Regions from separate parts of the Bacillus cereus group sp. BfR-BA-01383 genome, predicted to be linked through region 2. Evidence: predicted binding sites of a transcription regulator. Region 2 holds the regulator's gene; each other region holds the start of a gene.

Region 1 (7,877 bases), on a different contig from region 2:
AGCGCAAATGAAAAAGCTATTTGATTTCGGCGGAAATAGCGAAGTGAAGATGGTAAACAACTACGACTGGACACATGAAATAAACATTATCGAGTTTTTACGTGATTACGGGAAAAACTTTAGTATTAATAGCATGTTAGCGAAGGATATTGTAGCGAGCCGTTTAGATACAGGCATTTCCTTCACAGAATTTACGTACCAAATTTTGCAAGCGATGGATTTCCATCATTTATACACAAAAGAAGATGTTCAACTGCAAATTGGTGGTAGTGACCAATGGGGAAATATTACGAGCGGATTAGATTTAATTCGTAAGTTAGAAGGTCATGAAGCGAAAGTATTTGGGTTAACAATTCCGTTATTATTAAAATCAGATGGTACGAAGTTTGGTAAATCAGCAGGCGGTGCGGTTTGGCTTGATCCTGAAAAAACAACACCGTTTGAATTCTACCAGTTTTGGGTGAATACGGATGATCGTGATGTAGTTAAATACTTGAAATACTTTACATTCTTAACGAAAGAGCGCATTGATGAATTAGCAGCGAAGGTAGAAACAGAGCCTCATAAACGTGAAGCGCAAAAAGTATTAGCAGAAGAAATGACGAAGTTCGTTCATGGCGAAGAGGCATTCCTGCAAGCTGTGAAAATTACAGCAGCGTTATTTAGTGGAGATATTAAATCGCTAACAGCTGATGAAATTGAACAAGGCTTTAAAGAAATGCCGACATTCCAGTCTTCAAAAGAGACGAAAAATATTGTAGAGTGGCTAGTTGATTTAGGGATCGAACCATCTAGACGTCAAGCACGTGAAGATATTAATAACGGTGCGATTTCTATGAATGGTGAAAAAGTAACGGATGTAGCTACGGATGTGACTGTAGAAAATTCATTTGATGGAAGATTTATTATTATCCGCAAAGGGAAAAAGAACTACAGTTTAGTGAAGTTAGGAGAATAGTTTTTGTGAAAGAGACTATCTAAAAGATTTAATCTTTTGGATAGGATAGCGATAGTAAGTGGAATTATATCGACGCAACTTGAAATATATCGAACATAATTCACATTATATCGACGTTTCGACAAGGAATATCGACTTAACGACAAAATATGACGAAACCTATTAGGAAAAGAAAGCCGTCTCAAAATACTTTTGGGACGGATCTTTTTATATATACGATTTTAATATCAAAAGTCAGTATATTTCGATAATTATAGAGGATTATATTATTCTTCTGCCGAATAAATAAGTTAGAGAAAATTACGGATAAAAATAGCCCGAATCATGCAGGGCATGATTCGGGCTTATATTCAGATTAGTAAGCTAAGCTGAATAGACCTTTAATGTGTGATAAGTAACGAACGTTACTTGCTTCTTTCATTAATGATGCTGGTAAGCCTTTAAGTGGAGTATTGCTTGCTCCGATTGTAGCAACAGCATCTTTACGTCCTAGACTAGCAAGTGTTCCAGAGTTAACAGGTGCGAACTCTTCGAATGCTTTGCCTTCTAGTGCTGCGTATAAGTTGTATCCAATTAACTCACCCATTTGCCAAGCGATCTGTGCAGTTGGTGGGTATGGACGTCCGTCTGGAGCGAAGACAACAGCGCTGTCTCCAGCAACGAATACGTCTTTGTGAGAAGTAGATTGTAGGTGTGCATCAACTGTTGCACGGCCACGGTTTACTTCAAGACCTGATTCACCGATTAATGGGTTACCTTGTACGCCGCCTGTCCAAACGAATGTGTTAGCAACAAGTTTTTGACCGTCTTTTAAGTCAATTTCATTGCCAGCAACGTTTGTTACAGGAAGACCAGTTAAGAATGTAACACCGCGCGCTTCTAAGCTAGTAGTTGCACGTTCGATTAAGTGATCTGGTAATACTGGAAGGATTTTTGGACCTGCTTCAACAAGAAGAAGTTTAACTTCTTTTGGATTTACGCCGTGGCTTTTTGCAAGTTTAGGCATAATGTCAGCAAGCTCACCAACTAGCTCAACGCCAGTTAATCCGCCACCACCGATTACGATTGTAGCATCAGCTTCATTTTTCGTTTTCGCGTATTCACGAATACGGTCTTCAACGTGTTTGTAGATTTTGTTTGCATCAGCAGCAGATTTTAATACCATGCTGTTTTCTTCTAGTCCTGGAATACCGAAGTAAGCAGTTTTACTTCCTAAAGCAACTACAAGTGCATCGTAAGATAAAGTAGTGCCACCAGCTAGTTTGATTTCTTTGCTATCAACAGAGAATGACTCAACTGTTGCAATTTTAAGATCGATGTCTTTACCTTTGAAAAGCTTTGTAAGTGGCATTGCAATTGCTTGCTCAGCAACGTTACCAGCTGCAAGGCGGTGTAGTTCAGTGATGATTTGGTGTGTTGGGTATTGGTTAATCACTGTAACTTGTGCTTCTGATTTGCTGTAATATTTACGTACGTTTAAAGCGGCAAGAAGACCGCCATAACCAGCACCTAAGATGACAATTTGTTTTGACATAGTATGATATCCCCCGTCTTTACTAATTGTTGTTATAAATTAAATTATTTATTGTTACGTTCTGCACTAATTTGAAGGTATGCGTTCACAAAGCGGAACATTTTTTGTGCTTGTGGGTCTTTTAGTAATTTTAACAGACCGAATAGGCCGATAACTTCAGTGCTTTCGTCAGCACGATCTTTCGCTTCGATTGCAGTTGCAGCCATGCTTTTCACTGTATCTTTTACAGGTTCTACAAGCTCTGTGATTGCACCAACAGTGTCGCTTTTTAATACTTCATCAGTAGCAACAGTTTGGGCGAAGTCATAAGACTTAGTTAAAATGTTAACAAGCTCAGTTAATTTTGGAAGCTGTTCCACTAGTGTTGTTAATGATTCTTGTACCTCAGGTTTTAACAACTGATCAAGTACATCAAGTTGTCCTTGGCTAGCAGAAATTTGTACAGTTTCTTGTTCTGGCTTTGTTTGAGTCATAGTTTCTGGCATCTCCAATTCTCCTTTACGATAGCAATACTCTTATTTTTGATAAGTAAGATAGTAATCGTTTACGAAACTTTATACAAAGTTTCACAAAGCACAATAAAATGCCTTTAAATTTATGACAGCAAGTAAGCTGCAAACATAAATCTAAAACCATAACGTCTTACCTATTATTTATGAACTGTCCAATACATGGCTTGTCCGCATAATGGAAAAGCTCCCTTATCGGAAAGTGTATATAATATATATCCTATATTATATACTATATACACCTATGTTAACATAAAAATGATTCCTAATTATTTGATATTAAGCGTATAACCTAGTGCTGACAAGGCATGAAAGCGCATAAAATATTTTGTTTGAATTAGAAATGTACATATATATAAAGAAAAAAAGGAAAAAATGAACAAATTACTGTTCTTTTTTTCCTTTTTCTTATTGTTCAGCCTCTGTAATGAGCATCGATGAATTACCGCTTTTTTCAAGATGGCATTCGCCCCAGGTGCAAAGAGAATCAAGAATCGATTCTAATGACGACCCGTAGTCAGTAAGGGAATATTCTACTTTCGGTGGTACTTGGTTGTATATTTTTCTTTGGATAACCCCGTCTACTTCTAACTCGCGTAATTGCTGAGTTAACATTTTTTGCGTAATACCTGGCATTAAACGTTTTAGTTCACTCGTTCTTTTTGTCCCTTTCTGTAAGTGGCAAAGAATAACGACTTTCCATTTTCCGCCGATAACCTCTAAAGTGGCCTCTACCGGAATATTGTATTTTTTCATATAAAATCTCCTCTGATGAATATGGATTTCAATTTTTCAACGAAAGAAGCTAAATAGTGTAAATGTTACTTTTTAGTACCTATAGCACTTTAAAGTACGTACTTTTTATCATGTTGAATATGTTTCATAATAGCATACGTAAGAAGCAAATGAGTAGTACGGCACTAAAAAGTACCTATGTTACTTTTTAGTGCCTATCGTACTTGAAAGTGCGTTCTTTCAAAAAGGAATGAAACCATTCATAATAGCATTTGTAGAGATTAAATATATTTTTTAGAAGATAAAAAGGCCTTTTTATCGCACTATTATGATTGGATTTCTTGTAATAAGGAGGAATTCAATTGAGTTCATATACAGTAGCTTCTTCAGCAACAGAGACGAATAGAAGGAGTATGTTCGCTTTGTTAGCACTAGCGATTAGTGCATTCGGAATAGGAACGACTGAATTTATAAGCGTTGGTTTATTACCATCTATTTCGGAAGATTTACATGTTTCTGTTACAACAGCGGGTTTAACCGTTTCTTTATATGCGTTAGGGGTAGCGTTTGGTGCCCCAGTGTTAACGTCGTTAACAGCTAGTATGTCGCGAAAGACGTTATTAATGTGGATTATGATTATTTTCATTATCGGTAATGGAATTGCAGCTGTGGCAACAAGTTTCACTGTTTTACTTATCGCGAGGGTTGTATCTGCTTTCGCACACGGCGTTTTTATGTCAATCGGATCCACAATTGCAGCCGCACTTGTACCAGAGAATAAACGAGCTAGCGCAATTGCTTTTATGTTTACTGGTTTAACGGTTGCGACGATTACAGGTGTACCGATTGGAACTTTTATTGGTCAACAATTTGGCTGGAGAGCATCGTTTATGGTAATTGTTGCAATTGGAATTGTTGCTCTAATTGCAAATAGTATATTAGTCCCGTCTAATTTGAAAAAAGGTACATCCGTATCATTTTGTGATCAATTCAAACTGATTACGAACGGGAGGCTATTACTTGTTTTCGTTATTACTGCATTAGGATACGGGGGGACATTCGTAACATTTACGTATTTATCCCCGCTATTACAAGAAGTAACCGGATTTAAAGCAAGTACAGTTACAATCATTTTGTTAGTGTACGGAATTGCAATTGCAATTGGGAATATGATTGGCGGTAAGCTATCAAATCATAATCCAATTCGAGCATTATTTTATATGTTTTTCATTCAAGCAATTGTATTGTTCGTGCTAACATTTACAGCACCATTTAAAGTAGCAGGGCTGATTACGATTATTTTTATGGGACTATTCGCATTTATGAATGTTCCTGGATTACAAATATATGTCGTTATATTAGCTGAACGATTTGTACCGAGTGCTGTCGATGTAGCATCAGCAATGAATATTGCCGCATTTAACGCAGGAATCGCTCTCGGTGCCTATTTGGGCGGTATTGTAACGAACTCGTTAGGGTTACTTCATACAGCTTGGGTAGGCGGCATTATGGTAGCAGGTGCTGTTATTTTAACAGCTTGGAGTATGGCATTAGAAAAAAGAGATCAAGTGAAATAAAAGGAGAGAAAATAAAATGAAAAATTTACAAAGTACAACAACATTGCATAACGGTGTAGAAATGCCTTGGTTCGGTTTAGGTGTATTTAAAGTAGAAGATGGGCCGGAACTTGTAGAGGCTGTAAAATCGGCGATTAAAGCAGGATACCGCAGCATCGATACAGCTGCAATTTACGGAAATGAAAAAGCAGTTGGAGAAGGGATTCGCGCTGGTATAAAAGAAGCGGGAATTTCTCGCGAAGATTTATTTATTACTTCAAAAGTATGGAATGCGGATCAAGGATATGAAACGACACTTGCTGCATATGAAGAGAGCTTAAAAAAATTAGAGCTAGATTATTTAGATTTATATCTTGTTCATTGGCCTGTAGAAGGAAAATATAAAGATACATGGAGAGCGTTAGAAACACTTTATAAAAAAGGGCGCGTGCGTGCGATTGGCGTAAGTAATTTCCAAATTCATCACCTGCAAGATGTATTGGAAGATGCGGAAATGAAACCGATGATTAACCAAGTGGAATATCACCCGCGTTTAACACAAAAAGAACTACAAGCTTTCTGTAAAGAACAAGGTATTCAAATGGAAGCATGGTCACCGCTTATGCAAGGTCAGTTATTAGATAATGAAACATTACAAGAAATTGCAGACAAACACGAAAAAACAACAGCGCAAGTTATCTTACGCTGGGATCTACAAAATGGAGTTGTGACGATTCCAAAATCAACGAAAGAACAACGTATTGTTGCGAATGCTAATATATTTGACTTCGAATTAACAAAAGAAGATATGGAAAAAATTGATGCTTTAAATGAAAACCACCGCGTCGGTCCAGATCCGGATAACTTTGATTTTTAATAGAGGAAAGTAGAAAGAGTGCAAAAAAGTTTGCACTCTTTTTTATTTTGTCTATGCATAAAAAAATGTTCTAACTAAATAATAAACAGTATTAAATTTGTTATTTTATAAGGGGTTGTAGACATGAATATAAAACGATCGTTCAAGCTAATGGCCGCTTTTTTGAGTGTTTTATTTGTATTTGCGAACTTATTATTTCCACTTCAAAAAGCATCCGCAGAAGTTATGGATCATACAAAGTATCAAATGGATTGGAGTTATAGTAAGTCAAAGAAGAAACCAATTCGAACAGAGCTTATTAAAACCGCCGATGGAAAAATTGCTTTTTGCTTAAATGTAGATTTAAAATCTCCAGGTGGTCAAGATTTACCTGAAATGGGTAAAGTGGACATTAACGTGTATCGCGTACTATTAAACGGATACCCACAAAAGAGTCCGCAAGAATTAGGTGTTTCTGATTGGAGAGATGCACATTACGCAACGCAGCTTGCGGTGTGGAATGCGTTAAAACAAATTGATATTAATGATTTGGATTTCCGTAATAAAAATGTAGAAAAAGTAACGAAAGATATTGTCGCAAAAGCAAGCGCTAGTGAAGAATTACAAGAAATTACGATGAGCGTAACTCCTACAGAAGAACAAGAAGCAGTATTAAAAGATGAGTTTTTTGAAACTGGTTTATATACAGTAGAAACAAACGCGAAAAGTGGAACGTATAAAGTACAAGCAACTGGTGCACCACAAGGCGCGAAGTTCGTAAATGAAAAAGGCGAGGCAAAAACAGAATTTAATGTAGAAGAGAAGTTCCGCATTTTAATTCCGAAACAAACGCCAGCGGGTGGATTTAGCTTTAAAGTATCAGGCAATTTAACGAAATTACAAGGAATTGCCCATAAAGGAACACCAACGATTCAAAATGCAGTTGTATTATTAGAGCGTAGTGAAGAGAAGACAAGTCCAGAGTTATCGGTAAATTGGAAAAAGGCAAATGGTCATGATAATAAACCAAATAAACCCTATACACCAAATGAACCGCATAAACCGAATCAATATAACAGATGATGAAAAAAGCTCGTAAACACTATGTTTACGAGCTTTTTTATTATTCAGCTTCAGAAACTACTGTGAAGCGTTCGTTTACATGTTTTGGATTTTCGATTTCATCAAGTGCTGCTACTGCGAAGTCTTCGTAACTTACGTAGCTATCACCTTTTGAGTTAACAAGAAGGTTGTCTTTACCAGCTGTATAAGAGCCAGTACGTTTTCCTAATGCGAATAGTGCAGAAGGGCTGATGAATGTCCAAGTGATATCGTTTGTTTGCTTTAGAATTTCTAAGTTTTTACCTTGGTTTTGAGCAGTTGCAAGGTATTCATTTGGGAATCCTGGTGTATCAAATACACGTGTTGTTTTCTCTTCGTCTACAAATAAGCTACCAGCGCCGCCGACTACAAGTAATTTCGTATTAGGTGCACCTTTCATAGCTTCAATTAGTACATTTCCTGCATCTACATGAAGATGTTCTTGTCCTGCTGGAGCGCCGAATGCATTTACCACTACATCAAATGCTTGTAGGTCGTTAGATGTAAGAGAGAATACATCTTTCTCTAAAACTTTTACATTTTCTTCTGTAATTTTTGCAGCGTTTCTTACGATTGCAGTTACTTCATGTCCACGATCTAATGCCTCTTTTAAAATACGACTTCCTGC
Region 2 (7,877 bases):
ATTGTGAGCAAAGTAGGTGAAGTCTGTGAGTAAATATGAAGTAACAACAAAATCTTCTGAGGAAACACAAAGGTTATCAGAAAAATTAGGTGAACTTGTAAAGGCACAAGATGTAATTATTTTAGAAGGCGATCTTGGAGCTGGCAAAACGACTTTTACAAAAGGACTAGCAAAAGGTCTTGGAGTGAAAAGAGTCGTAAACAGCCCTACTTTTAACATTATTAAAGAATATAAAGGAAGATTACCTTTATATCATATGGATGTGTATCGTTTAGCAGAAAGTGAAGAAGACTTAGGTTTTGATGAGTATTTCTACGGTGAAGGAATCACAGTAGTGGAATGGGCTCATTTAATAGAAGCTTATTTGCCAAATGAAAAGTTACAAATTAGTTTATTCCATGCTGGAGATGACACCAGAAAAATTGTACTCGAGCCAATTGGAGATCGCTATATTAGATTATGTGAGGAGCTATTACAAGATGAAAGTACTAGCAATTGATACTTCAAATTACGTAATGGGTGTATCCCTTATTGAGGAAGGAAACGTGATTGGGGAAATCATTACAAATTTAACGAAAAACCATTCTGTACGTCTTATGCCAGCTGTAGAACAATTGTTAAAAGAGTGTGGTGTAAAACCGAAAGAATTAACTAAAATCGTTGTAGCTGCTGGACCTGGATCTTATACAGGTGTTCGTATTGGTGTGACAGCGGCCAAAACGTTAGCTTGGTCACTTCAAATACCAATTGTAGGTGTATCAAGTTTAGAAGTAGTTGCTGCAAACGGCGCTAATTTTAATGGACTAATTTGTCCTTTATTTGATGGAAGACGCGGACAAATTTATACTGGGTTATATACATATGAAGGAGAGCAGCTAACTTCAATAGAAGAAGACCGAATTATTCTTATTGTAGACTGGTTGCAGATGTTAAAAGATAAAGGACAGCCTGTTTTATTTATTGGTAACGATGTTAAACTGCATAAAGAAACAATTGTAGAACATTTAGGCGATCAAGCTGTATTTGCACCTTTTACTAAGAATAACCCAAGACCAAGTGAGCTAGCATTTTTAGGATTACAAAAAGAAGAGCAAGATGTGCATACGTTTGTTCCGAGTTACCTTCGTTTAGCTGAAGCTGAAACAAAATGGTTAGAAAGTCAAAAGAAGTAGGGGTCTTTAGAAAATGGATATGATATTTAGAAAGATGGCACTCGATGATATTGCTCAAATTGTAGCTATTGAAGAAGCATCTTTTTCAACTCCTTGGACTGCAGATGCCTTTCACCGTGAATTAGCGATGAATGAACATGCACATTATGTTGTGCTAGAAAAAGATGGTCGCGTAATTGGTTATTGTGGATTGTGGATAATTATTGATGAATCACATATAACAAATATAGCTATTTTGCCAGAATATAGAGGTCAAAAGCTAGGGGATGCCTTATTGAAAGAAGTTATTTCCCAGGCGAAAGAAGTAGGGGTAAAAACGATGACACTTGAAGTACGCGTATCAAATGAAGCAGCAAAGCAGTTATACAGGAAATACGGATTTCAAAATGGTGGAATTCGTAAACGATACTATGCAGACAATCAGGAAGATGGTCTTGTAATGTGGGTGAATATATAATGGAAAAAAATACGATTATACTTGGTATTGAAACAAGCTGTGATGAAACAGCAGTAGCAGTTGTTAAAAACGGAACGGAAATCATTGCGGATGTCGTCGCATCACAAATTGAAAGCCATAAACGTTTTGGTGGGGTTGTACCAGAGATTGCATCCCGCCATCATGTAGAAGAAATTACAGTTGTGTTAGAAGAAGCTTTAAAAGAAGCGGATATAACTTTTGAAGATATTGATGCAATTGCTGTAACAGAAGGACCTGGTTTAGTAGGAGCACTTTTAATAGGAGTAAATGCAGCGAAGGCAGTAGCCTTTGCGCACGATATTCCTCTAGTTGGTGTTCATCATATTGCTGGCCATATTTACGCGAACCGTTTAGTCAAAGAAGTTCAATTCCCACTATTATCACTTGTTGTATCTGGTGGACATACAGAGCTTGTTTATATGAAAGAACACGGTTCATTTGAAGTGATTGGTGAAACACGAGATGATGCAGCAGGAGAAGCATATGATAAAGTAGCTCGTACGTTATCCATGCCATATCCAGGTGGTCCTCATATTGATCGCCTTGCGCATGAAGGGAAGCCGACAATCGATTTGCCTCGTGCATGGCTAGAACCGGATTCGTATGATTTCAGCTTTAGTGGATTGAAATCAGCAGTTATCAACACTGTGCATAACGCAAAACAACGTGGTATAGAAATTGCGCCAGAAGATTTAGCAGCAAGTTTCCAAGAAAGTGTAATCGATGTACTTGTAACGAAAGCAGCTCGTGCAGCGGAAGCTTATAACGTAAAGCAAGTACTTCTTGCTGGTGGAGTAGCTGCTAATAAAGGACTTCGTGCACGTTTAGAAGCGGAATTTGCGCAAAAAGAAAATATTGAGCTAATTATTCCACCGTTGTCTTTATGCACAGATAATGCAGCGATGATCGCAGCGGCAGGGACAATTGCTTATGAACAAGGAAAGCGTGCAACATTAGCTTTAAATGCAAATCCAGGATTAGATATTGAAGCCTAGTTATGCACAAAATTAACCACAGACTGTGGATAAAACCCGTATTATCTGTTGATAATATGGGTTTTATTGTGTATATAAAATGTTGATAACTTTTTTCTTTTCTGTGGATAATGTGGAAAAGTTATTTTGAGGTTTATATTATAAAGGTGGATATGTGTATAACGTTGTGGATAAAATAGATGAAGTCTGACCTTTGATATATCTTTTTCTGGGAAATAAAATAGAGGTGAATATCAGAAAAGATATTTCGGGATAATCTTCTATTAATACGTGGATCGGTACCAATGTCAAACTTTGTCGGTAAATCGATATTCTCTGTCGAATCGTTGATATATTTAGAGTTATGATGGATATATTTGAAAAATCGTTGATATATTTCAATTTGTGGTAGATATATTTGAAAAATTGTTCATGTACCATGAAGTTGCTTCCAACTAGAAAATAAAAAGGATGTCGCATAGTCAAAAATCTCGACTTATGAGACATCCTTCTTATTAAAATGCTCTTATAAATGCAGTTCTTCCCATTCTGCCATACAAGCTTCAAGTTGTTCTTGTAGTGTTTGCTTTTTAGTTGTAATTTCACTAGTCTTTTCATAATCGGCATATATTTCTGGTAAGCAAAGCTGATCTTCTAACGTAGCAATTTCTTCTTCAAATTCTACGATATTTTGTTCCAGTTCTTCAATTTTTCTAGTGCGTTGACGCTCTAGTTTTTTACGCTCTTTTTCTTCTAGATAATTTAACTTTTCTTGTGCAACCACCTTTTGAACAGGTGTGTCATTTTCTTGCTGTTCAAGCTCTGCACGTTCAATCATTTCGTTTTTCTTTTCAACGTAGTAATCGTAATCCCCTAAATATTCCTGTGCACCTTCTGTTGATAACTCAATAACAGTTGTTGTTACACGATTAATAAAGTAGCGGTCATGTGAGACGAATAGAAGAGTCCCTGGATAATCAATTAAAGCATTCTCCAAAATCTCTTTACTATTTAAATCAAGATGGTTCGTAGGTTCATCGAGAATTAATAAATTTGATTTTTGCATCATAAGTTTTGCGAGAGCTAATCGAGCTTTTTGTCCACCACTAAGAGAAGATACTGGTTTTAATACATCATCCCCTGTGAATAAGAAGTTGCCGAGTATAGTGCGGATCTCTTTTTCAGGTTGCAGTGGATATTCATCCCATAGTTCATTTAACACGCGTTTAGAAGATGTTAAGTTTGCTTGTTCCTGATCATAATAACCAACAGATACATTTGAACCGAAAGCAACATCTCCGTGTAAGAGTTGTAACTTATTCACAATGGATTTTAATAATGTAGATTTTCCAATTCCGTTAGGTCCAACTAAGGCAACACTATCTCCGCGAGTTAAGCGCATAGTTACATGTTCAATAATAGGTTCTCCATCATAGCCAATGGCTGCATCTTTTACTTGTAAAACATCATTCCCACTTTGTTTTTCGATATCGAAGTGGAAGGATGCTGACTTAGAATCGCCTAATGGTCTTGTTAATAATTCCATTCGGTCCAATTGTTTACGACGGCTTTGCGCACGTTTTGTCGTAGATGCACGAGCTATATTTTTTTGAACGAAGTCTTCAAGCTTGGCGATTTCATCTTGTTGTTTTTCGTAACGTTTCATTTCTTGCTCGTATAAAGCTGATTTTAAATCTAAATATTTACTGTAGTTACCAACAAATCGTCTACTCTCTTTATTCGAAATTTCATATACTTGTGTAACGAGTTTGTCTAAGAAATAACGGTCATGGGAAACGATTAGTATCGCACCAGGATAACCTTGTAAATATTGTTCAAGCCATGTTAATGTTTCGATGTCTAAATGGTTTGTAGGCTCGTCTAAAATAAGTAAGTCTGGTTTCGTTAATAATAATTTACCAAGAGCTAATCGTGTTTTTTGCCCACCGCTTAATGTAGAAATCGTCGTCTGGTGCGTTTCAACTGGAAAACCAAGGCCGCTTAAAATTGAACGAATATCTGCTTCGTACTGATAGCCACCTTGATCTTTATAATCTAATTGTAGTTGGTCATAATCAGCTAATAATTTTTCGTATGTAGCCGCATTCGAAAAGTTTTCTTCTTTTCCCATCTCTTGCTCTAGCCTTCGAAGTTTTGTCTCCATTTGCTGTAAATGTGTAAAGACGGTTAACATTTCATCCCAAATTGTTAAAGACGTTTCTAATCCGGTATTTTGAGCTAAATACCCCATTGAGACATCTTTCGGTTTTATAATTTCACCACCATCATGAGATAGCTCACCAGCTATTATTTTTAATAATGTAGATTTTCCGGCCCCATTTCGTCCGACTAATGCGATACGATCTTTCGTTTGTACTTCCAATTTTATGTTTGCAAGAATCGTTTCTGCACCGTATAATTTCGAAAGTCCGTTTACTTGTAATAAAATCAATGTTTTCACCTCAAATAATTTCTTAACTTTGCCATGTTTATATTTCTCAATCATACTAAAAATAGTGTATAGTTTAAAATAAAGAGAGAATACTTCTTCTCTTTATTATACAAGGAAATTCATGAGTGCTAAACTTCTGTATTTGATTCAAGTATATGAATAAAGATAGGAAGAGAGGAGAGGTTATATGGATCAGCAAAAAATTCCACAAGCCACTGCCAAACGATTGCCTCTATACTATCGATTTATCCAAAACTTATCTCTTTCTGGTAAGCAACGTGTTTCATCAGCCGAATTGAGTGAAGCGGTAAAGGTTGATTCCGCAACTATTCGAAGAGATTTTTCATATTTTGGAGCGTTAGGGAAAAAAGGGTATGGATATAACGTAAATTATTTATTATCATTTTTCCGTGAAACACTCGACCAAGATGATATAACACGTGTAGCACTTATTGGAGTAGGTAATTTAGGGACCGCTTTCTTACATTATAATTTCACGAAAAACAATAATACAAAAATTGAGATGGCATTTGACGTTAGTGAAGAGAAAGTTGGAACAGAAATCGGGGGCATTCCTGTATATCATTTAGATGAATTAGAAGAACGTTTATCAACTGATATACAAGTGGCAATATTAACAGTACCGGCTACAGTAGCACAATCTGTGGCAGATAGATTGGCAGAAACGAACGTGCATGGTATTTTAAATTTTACACCAGCACGCTTAAATGTGTCAGAAAATATAAGAATTCATCATATTGATTTAGCTGTAGAGTTACAAACACTTGTTTACTTTTTGAAAAATTATCCACAATAAAACGCAGAGGAAGCGACCTCTGCGTTTTATTATTGTTTTTTCTTTGTGAATTTGACTAATATAAGGCGAAGTGCCAAATTAAAATCAATTGTTGCCATCACTGCAAATAGTATTGTCCACATATTCCAGATTGTATCTGTTACGTTCGTAATGGCGAAACGTGTAAAGATACATCCAAGAAGGAAGTACAATGCAGCCATGAACAATGGTGAGTTTCTCATACTAAAAATCCTCCGATAAAGCCTTGCATTTTCTCAGCTTCTTTAATCATTTCTTGAATTTGCTCATTGCTTACTGCAATTTGAGCGACTGCAACGAGTGTATTCATCAAAACATGAGCTGCAATTGGAACGATAATACGCTTCGTTTTTACATATAAAAAGGCGAATACGAGCCCCATAGCAGTGTATACCAATAAGTGAGTAAAATCAAAATGAATCGCCGCAAATACAAGAGAACTAATGATAGCGGCAATAAAGAAGTTAAACTTCTTATAAAGTGTACCAAATAAAATTTTTCTAAATACGATTTCTTCTAAGATAGGTCCGATTATAGATACAACAATAAGGAACCAAGGTGTGGTTCTTGCTATGTCCATCAGCCTTGCTGTATTTTCAGATCCAGGCTTAATGTCCAGTAAATACATTTCAATCATACCAGCGATACTTTGTGAGAAAAATGCTAAGAAGAACCCGATAAAAATCCATCCAATTGTAGCTGGAACAGTAGAGCGCATTTTATCTAAATGTCGATCGCGAATGTCTGTTCTGAGTAACCAAAGTACAACGCATAATGCAATGAAAAAGCTAATAATCGCCCAATGGCCAGTTATGATTTGTCCCTTTTCCTCGGTGGTAAATCCTCTATTATCATAGAGACCTGTTTTTAAGAGTAATGGTAATCCAACAATTCCAGATAACTGCATTAAAATGTATGTAACGATAACCCACCAATATTGTTTCTTCAAATGGTTTAACCATCCTTTCTAACTCTAGTGTATGAGATAAAGTAGGATAACATGTAAATATGCTACCTATCATATAAACTTTCATTCGAATTATGATTTTTTTGTAAATCTGTATTTGAAATTAAAATAGAAGACAGGAAAAAGTTGTGTGTGTAGCGAAAACAACTTAGGGTGTCTTTCATATTGTAACATACGAGTGGTGGAAACAACGATTCATATAGTAAAGGTAGTAGAAGAAGGATTTTATATAGAAAAGTATATATAGTAATTTGCGAAAAAATTATGATTTTTTTACTTGCAAAAGAAATTGAGATTATTTATTATTATAAGTGTGTTAGCACTCGGGTGACTTGAGTGCTAATAAATAAAATTTACATAACAAAATGAGGAGGTTATTGTTCATGCTAAAGCCATTAGGTGATCGCGTTGTAATTGAGCTTGTTCAAGCAGAAGAAAAAACAGCAAGTGGTATTGTATTACCAGACACTGCAAAAGAAAAACCACAAGAGGGTAAAGTAGTTGCAGCAGGTACTGGTCGAGTGCTTGAAAATGGTGAGCGTGTTGCTTTAGAGGTAGCAGCAGGTGATCTTATCATCTTCTCAAAATATGCAGGTACTGAAGTGAAATACGAAGGTAAAGAGTACTTGATTTTACGTGAAAGTGACATTTTAGCGGTTATCGGTTAATTATATAAATCTTAAAAAATCCAAGGGGGTCAATTATTATGGCAAAAGATATTAAATTTAGTGAAGAAGCACGTCGTTCGATGCTTCGCGGTGTCGACACTCTTGCAAATGCAGTAAAAGTAACGCTTGGACCAAAAGGTCGTAACGTTGTACTTGAGAAAAAATTCGGTTCACCACTTATTACAAATGATGGTGTAACGATCGCAAAAGAAATCGAATTAGAAGATGCATTCGAAAACATGGGTGCAAAATTAGTAGCAGAAGTTGCTAGCAAAACAAATGATGTAGCTGGTGACGGAACAACAACTGCAACTGTATTAGCGCAAGCTAT
Region 3 (7,877 bases), on a different contig from region 2:
TTTCCTTGTATTTACTCATAATTGGTTCACTATCTTGCTCATTTGCATTTGCAAAAAACTCAAGTAATAGCGGTAAATAATCCGGTAGTTCTTTATCTGTTACTTCAAAACCAGATTTTTTATAATGCTGTTTTAACTCTAATAATTCAATACCTCTTTCTCTTTGTTCACCGGTGTTCATATAAGTTAAATACATATTTGTCTTTTTACCAAAATCGAATGTATATACGTAACAATCAATTAATTGATCATTCGTTTTATCTAGTGCTTGTTTAATAAATGCTGTAAGTGCTGCTTTAACGTCTTCCTGTTCAATCGCTTCAATCTCTTCTTGTAATTCAGTTAAAGCTTCTCCCCACCCAAGTTCCAGATAGGAGAGAAGAAAAGAAGAACAAGAAAAAGCAGTTTGTAAACTTTGTTTCATGATTTTCTGCCCCCTTTATTTAAGAAATTGTCATACAAGAGCCTGGGCCACCTGTGAAGGAAAGGCCACAGCTTCCTTGTTCGCTATATAAATCTGCAACTTGTTCGCGGTGAGAAGTCGGGATGACGAAGCGATCTTTATATTTTGCGATAGCAAGAAGACGATACATATCTTCTACATCTTGTTTCGTTAAACCAAGTTCTTTTAATACTGCTTCATTTGGTTCTTTATTAATTTGCAGTGCTCTCATATGTGTTCGCATGACAGCCATTTTTTTCAATGTAAGACGAATATGTGATTCATCTCCTGCAGTGAGTAAATTCGCTAAATATTGAATGGGAATACGCATATTATCAATAGCAGGAAAAATCTCTTCTGCTTGCCAGTTACTTCCTTTCCCTTCCACCATATTCATAATTGGGCTAAGCGGTGGAATATACCAAACCATTGGCATTGTACGGTACTCTGGATGAAGAGGTAGAGCGATTTTCCAATCGATAATCATTTTATAGATTGGCGACTCTTGTGCCGCTTTAATCCATTCTTCAGGAATGCCTTGTTTTTTCGCTTCCGCTGCTACTTCTGGATCATTTGGATCTAGGAAAACAGTAAGCTGAGATTCATATAAATCTTTTTCATTTTCAACAGAAGCCGCTTCTTTTACTTTGTCAGCGTCATATAGCATTACCCCAATATATCGAATACGTCCTACACATGTCTCAGAACAAATTGTTGGCATACCAGCTTCAATACGTGGGAAACACATTGTGCATTTTTCAGCTTTATTTGTTTGCCAATTAAAATACACTTTTTTATACGGACAAGACGATACACAAAATCTCCAGGCACGACATGCATTTTGATCCACAAGTACAATCCCATCTTCTTCACGTTTATACATCGCACCAGATGGACAAGACGATACGCAAGATGGATTCATACAATGTTCGCATATACGTGGTAAATACATCATAAAGACATTTTCAAAATCCGTTTTAATTTCTTCTTCCATTTTCTTTACGTTCGGATCTTGTAATCCTGTTATATGTCCACCAGCTAAATCATCTTCCCAGTTTGGACCCCATTCAATTTTGTCGATAAATTCACCCGTAATTGCTGATTTCGGACGAGCAACTGGTTGATGCTTTCGCTGCGGGCTATTTGTTAATGTTTCATAGTCATAGTTCCAAGGTTCAAAGTAATCATCAATTGTTGGTTGATCTGGATTGTGGAAAATATTCATAAGACGCTTCATTTTCGAACCAGATTTCAGCTGAATTTCACCATTTTTCAATTCCCAGCCACCTTTGTATTTCTCCTGATCTTCCCATTGTTTCGGATAACCAATTCCAGGTTTCGTTTCTACGTTATTGAAGTACATATATTCAGCACCTGGACGATTTGTCCAGGTGTTTTTGCATGTTACGCTACAAGTATGGCAGCCGATGCATTTATCTAGGTTCATTACCATTCCGACTTGCGCTTTAATCTTCAAGCCAATCTACCTCCTTCAGTTTGCGAATTACAACGTTTAAGTCGCGCTGGTTTCCAGTCGGACCATAATAGTTAAATCCATAACTTAATTGACCATATCCACCAATCATATGTGTTGGTTTAACGTGAATTCGAGTTGGACTATTATGCGTCCCCCCGCGGTTACTTGTTAATTTCGTACCAGGTACGTTAATGTGGCGATCTTGCGCATGGTGCATAAATGCCATTCCTCTCGGTATACGGTGCGTTACAACAGCACGAGCTACAACAACACCGTTACGGTTAAAGCACTCAATCCAATCATTATCTGCAACGCCAGCTTCTGCAGCATCCTCTTTATTCATCCAAACAGTTGGACCACCTCTAAACAGCGTTAACATCGGTAATGAATCGAAATACATACTATGAATCGACCACTTATTATGCGGTGTTAAATAGTTTAGTGTAATCTCTTTCCCTTCTACTTCAGGTCGTGATTTACGGAACGGTTTATGTTGCAAAATTGGTTTAAACGTTGCCATCGTTTCACCAAATTCTTTCATCATGTCATGATCTAAGTAGAAAGATTGTCGACCAGTTATCGTTCTCCAAGGGATAAGACGTTCAACATTTGTTGTAAATGGTGAGTAACGACGTCCACCTTTTTCAGAACCTGTAAAGGCTGGAGAAGTAATTACCGTTTTCGGCTGCGCTGTAATTTGTTCGAATGTGAAGCATTCTTCTTCACGCTCTTCTGCTAAATCACGAAGTTTTAGATCGGTTTGTTTTTCAAGTGCTTCCCATGCTTTTACAGCCATGTGACCGTTTGTTGTAGAAGAAAGTGTTAATACCGCCTCAACAGCATTAATTGCTTCTTTTATATCTGGGCACCCTTTCGCAATAGAATCAGTTCGCCCAACTCCTAATCGACTCTTTAATTGCTCATATTCTTTTTCTGCAGACCAAGAAATCCCTTTCGTACCAATCGGTTGCTTTCCAGCATTTGGTCCAAGCGCTGTCATTTTGTCATAAATCGTTTTATAATCCCTTTCAACAACATGAATTTGTGGCATCGTTTTACCTGGGATTGGTTCACACTCGCCTTTGCTCCAATCTTTAATCTTGCCAAGTGGTTGCGCTAATTCTTGCGGTGTATCGTGAAGAAGTGGTGTTGCAACGACTTCTTTCATTGGCTCAAGATCGATTTTCTTCGCTAAATCTGACACAGCTTTAGAAAGAGAGGTGAAAATATCCCAGTCAGAGCGTGCTTCCCACGGTGAACCGATTGCTGGATTAAACGGATGCACAAATGGATGCATATCTGTACTACTTAAATCGTGCTTTTCATACCAAGTTGAAGCAGGTAAGACGATATCAGAATAAAGCGCTGTTCCAGCCATACGGAAATCTAAATTAATGAGTAAATCTAACTTCCCTTCTGGTGCTTCTTCATGCCACTTAATTTCTTCTGGTCGTAATGAATCACTATCATCATTCATTAATCCGTTTGTTGTACCTAATAAATGTTTTAAGAAATATTCGTGACCTTTACCGGAACTTGAAATTAAATTTGCACGCCATACGAATAAGTTGCGTGGGAAGTTGTTTTTATTATCAGGATCTTCAATCGCAAATTTCAGTTCTTTTTCTTTTAATTTTTGTGCAACGTATTTTCCGATTTCTTCTTGCGTTGTTGCACCAGAAGCAACAGCCTCTTTATATAATTCAATTCCATTTTTCTCGAATGTTGGATATGAAGGCAACCAACCAAGTCGTGCCGCTAATACATTGTAATCACCGTGATGTTGATAACGAGAGTTGCCCTCAATTGGTGATGCTAAATGCCCGACAGGTGTATCTTCATAGCGCCATTGATCTGTTACGAAATAGAAGAAAGATGTACCGTTTTGTAATTTTGGTGGCCCTTGCCAATCTTTTGCCATCGCGATCGTTTGCCAGCCTTCTGCTGGTCGTAATTTTTCTTGACCAACATAATGTGCCCAACCGCCGCCGTTTACACCTTGCGCTCCAACGAGAAGAACAAGATTCAAAACTGCGCGATAAATCGTATCAGAGTTAAACCAATGGTTAATACCGGCTCCAACAATAATCATCGAACGACCATTTGTATCAACAGCATTTTGTGCGAACTCACGAGCAATTTGAATAATAAGCTCTCGCTTCACTCCCGTCATTTTCTCTTGCCATGCAGGTGTAAACGGTACGTCATCATTGAAATCTTTCGGTTCTTGTCCCCCGAGCCCTCGGTTCACGCCGTAATTTGCTAACGTTAAGTCGTATACAGTTGTAACGAACACTTCGCCTTCTTCTGTCATAACTTTTTTCACCGGAATCGTACGTTCTAATATTGTATTTCCATCATCAGAGAAATACGGAATTTGTACCGTTCCAACAGCATCTTCCATTCCAAGTAAAGAAAGACGTGGATCAATCTTTTTACCTGTTTGTTCATCTTCTAAACGTAAGTTCCATTTCTTTTCGTTATCCCAACGTGATCCCATTGTGCCGTGAGGTGTTGCAAAATCATTCGTGTTCTCGTTCCAAAGAACAGGCTTCCATTCTCCTAACTTTGTTTCGCGTCCGATATCAGAAGCATTTAAGAATCGATCCGCAACGAATTGATCTCCTTTTTGTTTCAATGTGACAAAGAAAGGAAAATCAGTATATTGCTTCGCATACTTTGTGAAATATTCCACTTGATTATCTACGTAAAACTCTTGTAAGATTACGTGCCCCATTGCCATTGCAAGTGCACCGTCTGTACCTTGTTTCACACTAATCCAATCATCCGCAAACTTTGTAGACTCAGCGAAGTCAGGACTTACAGAAACGACTTTCGTTCCTTTATATCGAACCTCAGCTAAAAAGTGAGCATCTGGTGTTCTCGTCATCGGTACATTTGAACCCCATGTCATAATGTATCCAGAGTTATACCAGTCGCTACTTTCTGGTACATCTGTTTGATCACCCCAAATTTGCGGAGAAGCTGGTGGTAAATCTGCGTACCAATCGTAGAAGCTAAGCATCGGCCCACCCATAAGTTGCATAAAACGGCTACCTGCTGCATGACTTAACATCGACATAGCTGGAATTGGTGAAAAACCAACATTTCGGTCTGGACCGTATTTAATTACTGTGTAAAGTAATGAAGCAGAAACGAGTTGTAATACTTCATCCCAATTCGCACGAATGAATCCCCCTTTACCACGCGCCTGCTTATACTTACGTGCTTTTTCAGGGTTTTCCACAATGCTTTTCCAAGCATCTAGTGGTGACTTGTGATTTTGTAGTTCCTCTTGCCACATACTCCAAAGAACACCACGTACATACGGATATTTCACACGAAGTGGACTATAAATGTACCAAGAAAAACTCGCCCCACGCGGACAACCTCGTGGTTCAAAATCAGGCATATCAGGACCTGTTGTTGGGTAGTTAAGCTCCTGTCCTTCCCATGTTACAATCCCATCTTTCACATAAATGTTCCAACTGCATGAACCAGTGCAGTTCACACCGTGTGTAGAACGGATTACTTTATCATGTTGCCAACGCTTTCTGTACACATTTTCCCATTCGCGATCTTCATATGTTTCTTGTGTATGATTATCGTTATAACGATCTATTGGTGAAAAATATTTTAAACGTCTCATTAGTGCTGAAGGTTTCTTCTTCATCATATTCACTCCTTTAATACGTCTCTCTTTCATACCCTTACTATAAGAGAGGCTGTAAAATACAGATGTGACATTTCGCACAGTTCAAGAGATTGTCAAAAATTCAGTAGAAAATAAGTTTGTGAGAAAATTTTTTGTTCCGTTGTGGAGGGTTATGGTTAATCGTGATTATTAGGGGAATAGTATTTTGAGGTATCGACTATTTTGCAAAAAAAACGCAGGAAAAGTTCCTACGTTTTTTCTTTATAAATATATGAAACAGAGTTTTGAATTTTTTTATAAAGTTCCAAAAGGAAAATACCGAAAATTGTATGTGAGGATGTTTTTTCTTCGCGATAGTATTTTATATCCAGACATATTCACATAAAACTAGAAATCATTATTTACTGTATTGCCCTTAGTTACGGAAACAATTATACTAGATGTAATCGAAATAAATAATCTGAATATTCTCAGAATTTAAAATGGAAGTTTTACTACCCACACATAGAATTATAAATTCTATTGTCCACTAAATAGATTAGAAAACGATAATAAAATTAGGAGGATCTCTATGCCCCAGCTTGATTCATTACATCCCATTATAGAAAAAATAATCAACAATATTGAAAAATTAATGGTCGGAAAACGAAAAGAAACGATTTTAACCATGACAGCTCTCTTAGCTGAAGGTCATGTACTATTAGAAGATGTTCCCGGCGTCGGGAAAACAATGCTAGTACGTGCACTTTCTAAATCAATTGATGCTGATTACAAGCGAATTCAATTCACACCTGATTTACTGCCGTCAGATGTAACAGGTGTTTCTATTTACAATCCAAAAGAGCTCCAATTTGAGTTCAAGCCTGGACCAATTATGGGGAATTTTGTACTTGCTGATGAAATTAATCGTACATCTCCAAAGACACAATCCGCCTTACTTGAAAGTATGGAAGAAGGCAATATCACAATAGATGGCATTACAAGACCGTTACCAAAACCATTCTTTGTAATGGCTACACAAAATCCGGTCGAATATGAGGGAACATACCCTTTACCAGAAGCTCAGCTCGATCGTTTCTTGTTGAAGTTAAGAATGGGATATCCTACACCAGAAGAAGAATTTGAAATTTTAAACCGGATGGAAAAAACAAATCCACTCTCCCATTTACAAGCTATTACTACAATAGAAGAATTACTTTATTTACAACAAAGCGTACGAGAAGTAAGCATGGACAAAGGGATCAAACATTACATTGTAAAGCTTGTTAATCAGACTCGTTCTTATAGTTCTATACAGCTAGGTGCAAGTCCACGCGGTTCAATTGCTTTAATGAAAGCTTCACAGGCTTATGCATTCATCCATGGCAGAAATTATGTTATTCCAGACGATGTTAAATTTTTAGCTCCTTACGTTTTAGCTCACAGACTCATTCTAAAAATGGAAGCAAAATTTGAAGGAATAACAGGAGAACAAGTTATCGCAAAAATCGTTGCACGAACTGCCGTTCCGACTCAAAGGACGATGAACCTTTGATGAAACGAATACTACGAGTACTATATCACGTTACCAAGTTATTACTAATCCCTTTATGCCTAGTCTTAACATTTGTGTATGCTATGCTTCAAGGAGGATTTGTAAGTTGGTTTTTGTTTTACAGTACGATTCCTATTGGCCTTTACTCACTACTACTCCCCTTCTACGCTTTACGGGACACTGAAGTAAAACGAATAACAAATCAAAATGAGTATGTAGCAGGAGAACCATTTTTAAGCACGATTACAATAAAAAGAAAATTTCCTTTTCCCTTACTTTATTTAGTTATAGAAGATGAAATGCCTCCACAATTTACAAGTTGTAGACAAACAAAGACGAATAAGGTAATACTCTTTCCAGGATTGAAACGAAACATTTCGTTTCAATATGTTATTGACACAATCCCTAGAGGAGAACACACTTTTTCAAGCGTACGTGTCAAAACTGGCGATCTATTCGGTATGATAGAGAAAGAAGTAACTTTTTCAGTTCCAGATACATTTTTAGTCTATCCCCAGTATATAGATATAACGTATCGACAATTGGAAAATCATTTCGAACAAGGAGCGCTTTCAGCAAATATAAATTTAGCAAAAGACTCTACAATCTCTGTCGGTGTCAGAGAATATAAACCTGGTGACCGCTTTTCATGGATTGATTGGAAAGCAACTGCACGAACAAACAATATTATGACGAAAGAGTTTGAACAACAGCGCAGCCATAATATCATGATATTCATGGACAGAACTGAGTCCCCCCTATTCGAATC
Region 4 (7,877 bases), on a different contig from region 2:
CGGCCAGCTTCATTAAGTGAATAAAACTTACGAGGTGGCCCCATATCTGACGGTTTCTTTTCAATATTCACAAGCTTTTTCTTCTCTAATCGTACGAGGATGGTATAGACCGTTCCTTCCACGACTTCGGTAAACCCAAGATCATTCAGGTGACGTGTAATCTCATAGCCATAAGTTTCACGGCGACTGATGATTTCCAGCACACAACCTTCCAACGAACCTTTCAGCATTTCAGTTAAATTTTCCATGTTCTGATCCTCCTCTACCCCCTATTCTGTCTGACTTATATTCAGTATCACAGAGTACTAAGGCGAATTTTTTACCGAATAGCTTTTGAGAAACCATACTATTCAGTATTGCTTATTACAAGTACATTGTATGACTAAGTAGCGGTGAATGTCAATTGGATTTTAATTTTTTTCTAAAATCCGCTATTCCCTATTGTTTACTGAATATATTTTGAGAAACCAAACTATTCAGTATTACTTATTACAACTACATTGTATGACTAAGTAGTTGTGAATGTCAACTGGATTTTAATTTTTTTCTAAAATCCGCTATATCCCCATTGGATACAGCGGATTTTCTTTTTAAAGAAGTCTCGCCACATACCTATCCAGCTAAGAAAAGAAAATATCACAAAACAAAATATGCTGACTTTGATGGATGTGGCGGGGTCTCCTTATTAATAAGATTGATTATTTTTGTGTTCTTCTATTAACACACCTGCGAATCTAATACATGAGTTTTCGAATACATACAAATTCTTTATAATGCCCACCATTACATATAAGACATCTTTTTTGTCACGATAACATCATATTCATATCTTCTGCTGCAGTTGTAATCAGTTTTAAACCAAATGTTTCTTGTAATACATCAAGCACACCAGGCGAAATAAATTCAGGTGCCTTTGGACCAATGCGAATGTCTTGAATCCCAAGACTAAATAGCCCAAGTAAAATGGCAACCGCTTTTTGTTCAAACCATGATAGGACAATACTCACTGGCAATTCATTTACTTCACATTGAAAAGCATCTGCTAAAGCGGCCGCTATTTTCACTGTAGAAATTGAATTATTACATTGTCCTAAATCAATGTAACGCGGAATCTCCGTACCAGGTACAACACCATAATTTACATCATTAAAGCGGAATTTCCCGCAAGAAGTTGTTAAAATAACCGTTTCTGGCGGAAGTGACGTTGCTAATTCACGATAGTATTCTCCGCCTTTTCCTGGTGCATCACAACCTGCGATCACAAAGAAACGCTTTATTTTCCCTTCCTTTACTGCTTCAATGATTTCTGGAGCTAATGATAATACTGTGTTATGGTGAAACCCTGTTACTAACTGTTCATCCGACTCCATATGTACTTCGGGAAGTTCTAGCGCTTTTTGAATCAGTGGTGTAAAATCATCCTTTTCAATTTTTTGTACGCCCTCTAAGCCTGCAATATCATATGAAAAGAATCGATCAGAGTAGGATCCTTTAATCGGCATAACACAGTTCGTTGTAGCCAATATGGCACCTGTAAATTTTTCAAAAAGACGTCGTTGATCATACCACGCCTTACCAATATTTCCTTTTAAATGTTTATATCTTTTCAATTGTGGATATCCGTGCGCTGGTAGCATTTCAGAATGCGTATAAATATTAATGTCTTTTCCTTCCGTTTGCTTTAATAATTCCTCTAATGCAAATAAATTATGACCAGTAACTACAATTGCTTTACCTTCTACATGATTTTGTGTAATTTGAACAGGCTCTGGAACACCAAAATGATTCGTATGTGCCTCATCCAACAACTCCATCACTCGTAAAGCCGATTTCCCAACTTTCATAGCCATATCAATATGTTCTTGTTCATTAAAATTAGAATTTGTTAATGTCATATATAACGCTTCTTGAGTTGTAGCATCTACAAAAGCATCTGTATACCCTAGCTGAGCAGCATGTGTACGATAGGCCGCAATTCCTTTTAATCCAAACACAATCGTATCTTGTAAACTTGCGATTGTTTCATTCTTACCGCAAACACCCATTATTTTACATCCGCCTGTTGGTGTTTGTTCACATTGATAACAAAACATATCATCCCACCCTCTCCCAATCATTGGTTACAACCTAAGCATAATATCCATTGAGAAAAAAGGATGTGATATCAATCACAATAATATATAAAAATTTGTGACACTTTTATTGTTAACATAATATTTTTATTGACTTCTAAAATCCGTACATACGCATGGACCTTTCTGTTGATTCTTCCAATCAGCTAGAAAATTGATTTAAAGAAATGATAGCAATATTTTTATTATTCAATATATAGAAATGAAATAAATCTTCTGCTTGATATTTTCTATTTCATTGTACGGTGCCAACATCTCTAGCAAGATTTCATAGGATATTTCAAAATAAAGTGCCTTGAATCTCTTGAGCAGATAGTTGTAATTCATCAAATATAGAAATAGACACATAAAAACGTCATCCTTCCCCATAATTCACCAGAAAGAATAGCGCATTTTTTCATTTTGAGGAACAATCAATTTCTTTAGTGAAAAACGTTTTAAGGGCATTACAGGAAATCTCTTTATTTACAATACCTTTACACTACCTTAACATTATTTTCATTAATTTATGATATATTGATATAGAAAAAAGAAAACATTTCAAAAAAATGAAGTGTTTTCTTTTTCACTATTTCTATTACAACCCACCTTCTTATTCCATTCATAACATTTCTTTTTTTACTAATGTATAATAAAATTAATATTCTGTTTTATTAGAAGGGAGAAACTATGAACTTAAAAAATAAAAATATATATGAAAAAATGAACCAACATTCCGTTGCCGGTTTAAGCCTTGCCGTTATACGCGATGGCAAGCTGGATGAAGCAATCTCCTTCGGAACACTTGAATCTGGTACAACTAGAGCTGTTACTACAAACTCCATATTTAATTCTTGTTCTATTAGCAAATTCATCACTGCCATGCTCGTACTAACATTATCCGAGCAAGAAATCGTACATTTAGACGAAGATGTAAATGATAGACTCACATCCTGGAACATCCCTACCAATCTATTTACTTCACAGAAAAAAATTACGTTGCGAAACTTATTAAGTCACCAGTCTGGAATCATTGATCCTCCTAATAGTTTTGAACATTATACACTTGTAAAAGGACTACCTAACACTGCTGAACTCCTTGCTGGTAAATCATTATATTGTCCAGTACCTATAGAAGTGAGTTATGAGCCAGGAAGCGAATTTCACTACTCAGACGCAAACTTTTGTATAATCGAATTACTACTTGAAGATATTACTGGAAAACCATTCAACCTCTTACTACAAGAATATATCTTTCAACCACTTCAACTGAAAAATAGTACGGTATTTTCTCCTGAAGAAATAAATAAAATACATACATTTGCTTGCGGGCATATTAAAGATGGGACTGTAACAACTGATAAATATCCATTTTATCCATTCGCAGCCGCTTCTGGCATTTGGGCAACACCAACTGACTTAGCAACTATAGTAATCGAACTCATTCATTCCTTACATGAAAAAGGCAAACTAAAACTTTCTCAAAAAACAGTGCAAGACATGATTTCTCCTCAAGGTTGCTCAAAATGGACCGGATTAGGTATTTTTCTAAATGATTCGAATGAAGACTTACAGATTTATTCACTCGGATGGGGCGTTGGATTCCAATGTATGGTGGCTTGTTATCCCTACCTTGGTAATGGCGCTGTTATTATGACGAATTCCGATTTAGGTGTTCATCAAATGGAAGGGATTATCGGTGAGGTTCTAAAAATATTATCCTTATCATGAACTAAGTACATACAAAGAAAGAAGCTAATTCTCTCAGCTTCTTTCCTTTAATAGTGCATAATGATCTTTCTTCTTAATTACTAAATATTGATTTTCTTCCGTTACAAGTACAGAACCTAATCGGACTCCTAGTAAGCGTTGATCATCAAACTTCATAATTGCTTCCCCTTCCCTCACATAAACAAAATTATCATGAAAATAATTACATTTATGGAAACCCCTCTAATTCAGACTATATCATAATTTACCAAAATATAAATATCATTGTTCCTTTTAATAAAAATCCCTATTTTTTCATATATTTCGATACGAAAAACTTTCTCAATAAAAAAATAAGAATTTTCAGTTTTTTATTCCATGAAAATCTATTATAATAAAGTTAATAAATATTTGACCTCTCCTAATTCATGTACATATGGATGATCAGTAGTTGCTGCTACTGATCTATTTTTTGTTTTTTCTACTACTAATAAAAAACACGCTAGCAACTAAAGAGCTAGCGTGTTTCTATACTTCATATTATTCTACAGTTTTAGGTTTACGGAAAATCCCCATTAAACCAGCAATTAATAGTAAAATACCTGGTAGTAAATATACAACCGAAATACAAATAAATCCACCAATTGCTGCGATTGTCATCATAATGCCTGCTGCTTTCGCTTTACTCTTTACCATAACAGCTCCAACAATCCCTAGGATAGATAGGAATATTGCTACCCATCCTAATCCAATGATTTCATTTGCTCCTTACGCTTCAAATGCCGCACCCATACCACCAATTAATAGTGGAATAAAAGAACAAAGAACACCAAAAATACCACCAATTAGACCTAAAACAAATTCAGTCGTTCTTTTCATATTTCAAATTTCCTTTTTCATCGTTTTTATAAGCTCTTTCTCAATTAATCTTGTTTATTTATATACATCCGCCGCCAATTCTCTCAAAACATCCACATTCACTACTTCAAAGCATCCATTGTTTTTCTTTATAATCTCTTTATCACAAAAGGTATTCAATGTGCGCAATAAATGCCGATAACTCGTTCCTAACAATTCCGCTGTTTCCGTTAAATTCCCGCTAAACACAATTCTATTTCCGTGCTGAACCGCTCGTTCCCCTGCCGCTAACATGTAACTCGCAAGTCGATTTTCAAGCGGGTATAGTAAATTAATTGTACTGTTTTTTGAAAGTCGATTTAACTTATGTGCTAATGATCCACAAATACATCTTAAAAACTTTGCATCATGAAATAGTTGATTTCTCACTTTCCCTAAAGGCAAAGCAACACAATATGAATCTGCCATTACTTGTACGTTTGACGTAATCTTTTGAGAGTGAATTAACTCCACATCTCCAAGCAACTGCAAACTATCATAGAAACATAGCAATACAGACTTCCCATTACTTAATGTATTAAACGCTTTCGCTTTTCCTTCCACAAAGAAATATAAATAATCTATTTCTTCATTCTCCCTACAAATGAACTCATTCTTTTTAAAAAATATAAGTTCCATATATGGTTTCATATCATTACTAAAAAATGAATCAATATTATTTTGTTTCATATACTCTGCTAATTTATTTGTGTTACATACTTTCTTCATATTTCCCCCACCTTTACAACTCATCCCCATTGTAATCAAAATTTTCTTCTTTCACTATGACATATGTCATAGCAATATACAATTTCAGCGTGATACAGTCATTACAAACATGAAATATAAAGGGGATATTACATTGTATAACTTTCTTTCTGTCTTTATTGGTGTGCTCATCGCCATTATGCTCCCATTGAATGGGATTTTATCTGAAATAATCGGCAATTACACAGCGAGCGTTGTCATTCACCTCGTAGGTTTAGTAGCAGTTGTTGTCGTTTTAATTATTAACAAAAATAAAATTCGTTTTGAGAAAGGCATTCCGCTGTATTTATATAGCGCCGGAGCCATTGGAGTATTCACAGTACTCTTTAGCAATATAAGCTTCTCCGCTCTTGGCGCTTCTATTACTATCGCATTAGGTCTACTCGGTCAATCCATTGCTTCTATCATAATTGATCATTTCGGCTTATTAGGAATGAAAGTTGCAAAGTTTGAAAAGAAAAAACTAATTGGATTATTATTCATCTCTTCCGGGATTTTAGTCATGACAATTTATTAATGGGGGCAAGAAAATGTTATATATTTGTATCGCTATTTTAGTTGGAGTTTCTATCGTTGTTGCTAGAATTATTAACGCGAATTTAGCAAAGGAAATCGGAAATTGGGAAGGTACATTTTTCAATTATATTACCGGGTTATTTTTCTCCGCGCTATTTTTAATTTTCAGTTCAGATTCATTTTATATTCCAATGCATAAATTGCAATCCATTCCTATCGCTGTATACTTAGGCGGATTAGTAGGCGTTATCGTTATTTCATTATCTAACTATATTACTCCTAAAATATCAGCATTTTATTTAACGTTACTTATCTTTATCGGTCAATTGTTTACCGGAACTATCATTGATTTCTTTCTATCAAACGAGCTCTCAATCGGCAAAATTATCGGTGGAATTCTCGTATTAATTGGGCTAACTTACAATTTACTCGTTGACCGTCCTTTTAAAACTGTGAAGAATAACCAAGTTCAATTATAATACTTTACGCTTACCTATCATATATTAATAGAAAAGCTCTTCACACGAAGTAATAGAGAGGAGAAAATCCTATTAAAAAAATCATTTTACTGCTAGGTAGCGTATTGATTATTTCTGGAATCGTATGGTTTTTAAACTCTGGGAAATCTATTCAAGATCTCTATACAGCAAACAAACCGAAAAAGAAAGCGACTATCATTTCAACTTCACGAGATCCAAATGAACCCCCTGTTTTTTTAGGAAAACAAGAAATAAAAGATATACATGTAGAGTCAATTAAAACAAAAAAATCTATCTTTCTTACAAAGACAGATGAGTTGAAAACATTTATTAAAAGTATGGACACAGCAAAAAAAGGCGATTTAACGCTAGATGAAGAAGGTTCTGATTTAGTAGATTGTAACATGTGGATTACTTTCCAAGATGGAACTTATAAACAATATTTAATTTGGATAGTAGATAACAATAGTAGTGAAGTGATGATTGCTCATCAAAACACTCCTGATGATTTAGATCTTACTTATTATCAATTAAATGAAGGCAATTCAAAGAAAGTATATAACTTATTTAAAAAGATTATATAAAAGAAAAGGTCATGAGCTAATAGGCTCATGACCTTTTCTTTTTATATATATTCTGGGAACACTTTACAGTCCTTTTCCTGCTCTATATCATGTCCGAAGAAAACAATCGGGTTCTCTTTCATCACAATTTCTTTTAAACGTTTAATTGAAGATAAAGCTACTTCCGAATCAAATCCAGCAAACGGCACTTCATCTTCAAAATTTTCTTTCGTATAAGATGCATCAATTGTTAATAATACAGAGCCGGATTCTTCTGTCTCAATTAATAGCGACTGATGTCCTGGAGTATGACCCGGTGTAGACAATAATTGAACTCCTGGTACGACTTCATAATCCCCTTCAATGATTTTATAGTTCAAATGCGGCAATATACATTCTTTCATATATTCTTCTCTATGAAGTGCCGCCTCATATTCAGCACGCTGCACAATTATCGGTGTATTTGTAAAAGTACCATTTCCTCCCGCATGATCAAAATGCAAGTGAGAACTAATAATATAAAGAAGGTCTTCCGGCTCGTATCCAATTCGTTTTAAAATATTCACGATTCTATCTTCTTCAGTCATTTTCGGTAAAATCTGTCCTTCAACAAATGTACCGTTAAAAAGACCTTCATTATTAACCGCACTTTCTGGCATACCTGTATCTACTAAAATAGGCCCCTTTTCAGTCTCCAAAAGATAACACCAGACAGGCAAGTCTAACAGTTTACCCGGTGTTAAGGTACTGTTAACAGACGAATGATCCAACATACAACGACCTGCTGGGACGAAATAAAGCTTTTTCACTGTCATTATGTATCCACCTTTACA

The links. Region 2 encodes Rex, which represses fermentation and respiration genes when NADH is low (regulators of the CRP and FNR family bind a similar motif). Its sites were predicted from a motif close to TTGTGAAATATTTCACAA; they were not measured.
Positions count from the first base shown of each region.
Region 1: the regulator Rex is predicted to act here: its motif matches at 3,047-3,064, upstream of MR065_RS12485 (DUF1641 domain-containing protein).
Region 3: the regulator Rex is predicted to act here: its motif matches at 5,857-5,874, upstream of MR065_RS07475 (nitrate reductase subunit alpha).
Region 4: the regulator Rex is predicted to act here: its motif matches at 2,157-2,174, upstream of hcp (hydroxylamine reductase).

Region 1 is NZ_JAKUFP010000010.1:108,411-116,287, forward strand. Features, by position in the region: gene tyrS (tyrosine--tRNA ligase) at 1-958, shown strand, start outside; gene MR065_RS12480 (NAD(P)/FAD-dependent oxidoreductase) at 1,314-2,492, opposite strand; gene MR065_RS12485 (DUF1641 domain-containing protein) at 2,537-2,977, opposite strand; gene MR065_RS12490 (winged helix-turn-helix transcriptional regulator) at 3,410-3,757, opposite strand; gene MR065_RS12495 (MFS transporter) at 4,150-5,313, shown strand; gene MR065_RS12500 (aldo/keto reductase) at 5,330-6,169, shown strand; gene MR065_RS12505 (thioester domain-containing protein) at 6,293-7,231, shown strand; gene MR065_RS12510 (NAD(P)-dependent oxidoreductase) at 7,272-7,877, opposite strand, start outside.
Region 2 is NZ_JAKUFP010000055.1:8,214-16,090, reverse strand. Features, by position in the region: gene tsaE (tRNA (adenosine(37)-N6)-threonylcarbamoyltransferase complex ATPase subunit type 1 TsaE) at 26-499, shown strand; gene tsaB (tRNA (adenosine(37)-N6)-threonylcarbamoyltransferase complex dimerization subunit type 1 TsaB) at 480-1,172, shown strand; gene rimI (ribosomal protein S18-alanine N-acetyltransferase) at 1,186-1,629, shown strand; gene tsaD (tRNA (adenosine(37)-N6)-threonylcarbamoyltransferase complex transferase subunit TsaD) at 1,629-2,645, shown strand; gene MR065_RS25650 (ABC-F family ATP-binding cassette domain-containing protein) at 3,151-5,076, opposite strand; gene MR065_RS25645 (redox-sensing transcriptional repressor Rex) at 5,264-5,893, shown strand; gene MR065_RS25640 (YdiK family protein) at 5,923-6,114, opposite strand; gene MR065_RS25635 (CPBP family intramembrane glutamic endopeptidase) at 6,111-6,860, opposite strand; gene groES (co-chaperone GroES) at 7,262-7,546, shown strand; gene groL (chaperonin GroEL) at 7,585-7,877, shown strand, end outside.
Region 3 is NZ_JAKUFP010000005.1:116,509-124,385, reverse strand. Features, by position in the region: gene narJ (nitrate reductase molybdenum cofactor assembly chaperone) at 1-424, opposite strand, end outside; gene narH (nitrate reductase subunit beta) at 444-1,919, opposite strand; gene MR065_RS07475 (nitrate reductase subunit alpha) at 1,909-5,595, opposite strand; gene MR065_RS07470 (AAA family ATPase) at 6,146-7,108, shown strand; gene MR065_RS07465 (DUF58 domain-containing protein) at 7,108-7,877, shown strand, end outside.
Region 4 is NZ_JAKUFP010000023.1:35,052-42,928, forward strand. Features, by position in the region: gene MR065_RS19040 (PadR family transcriptional regulator) at 1-248, opposite strand, end outside; gene hcp (hydroxylamine reductase) at 807-2,093, opposite strand; gene MR065_RS19050 (serine hydrolase domain-containing protein) at 2,802-3,842, shown strand; gene MR065_RS27485 (hypothetical protein) at 3,876-3,998, opposite strand; partial or broken gene MR065_RS19055 (DUF4064 domain-containing protein) at 4,362-4,700, opposite strand; gene yeiL (transcriptional regulator YeiL) at 4,755-5,447, opposite strand; gene MR065_RS19065 (DMT family transporter) at 5,557-6,003, shown strand; gene MR065_RS19070 (DMT family transporter) at 6,017-6,481, shown strand; gene MR065_RS19075 (hypothetical protein) at 6,571-7,065, shown strand; gene aiiA (quorum-quenching N-acyl homoserine lactonase AiiA) at 7,107-7,859, opposite strand.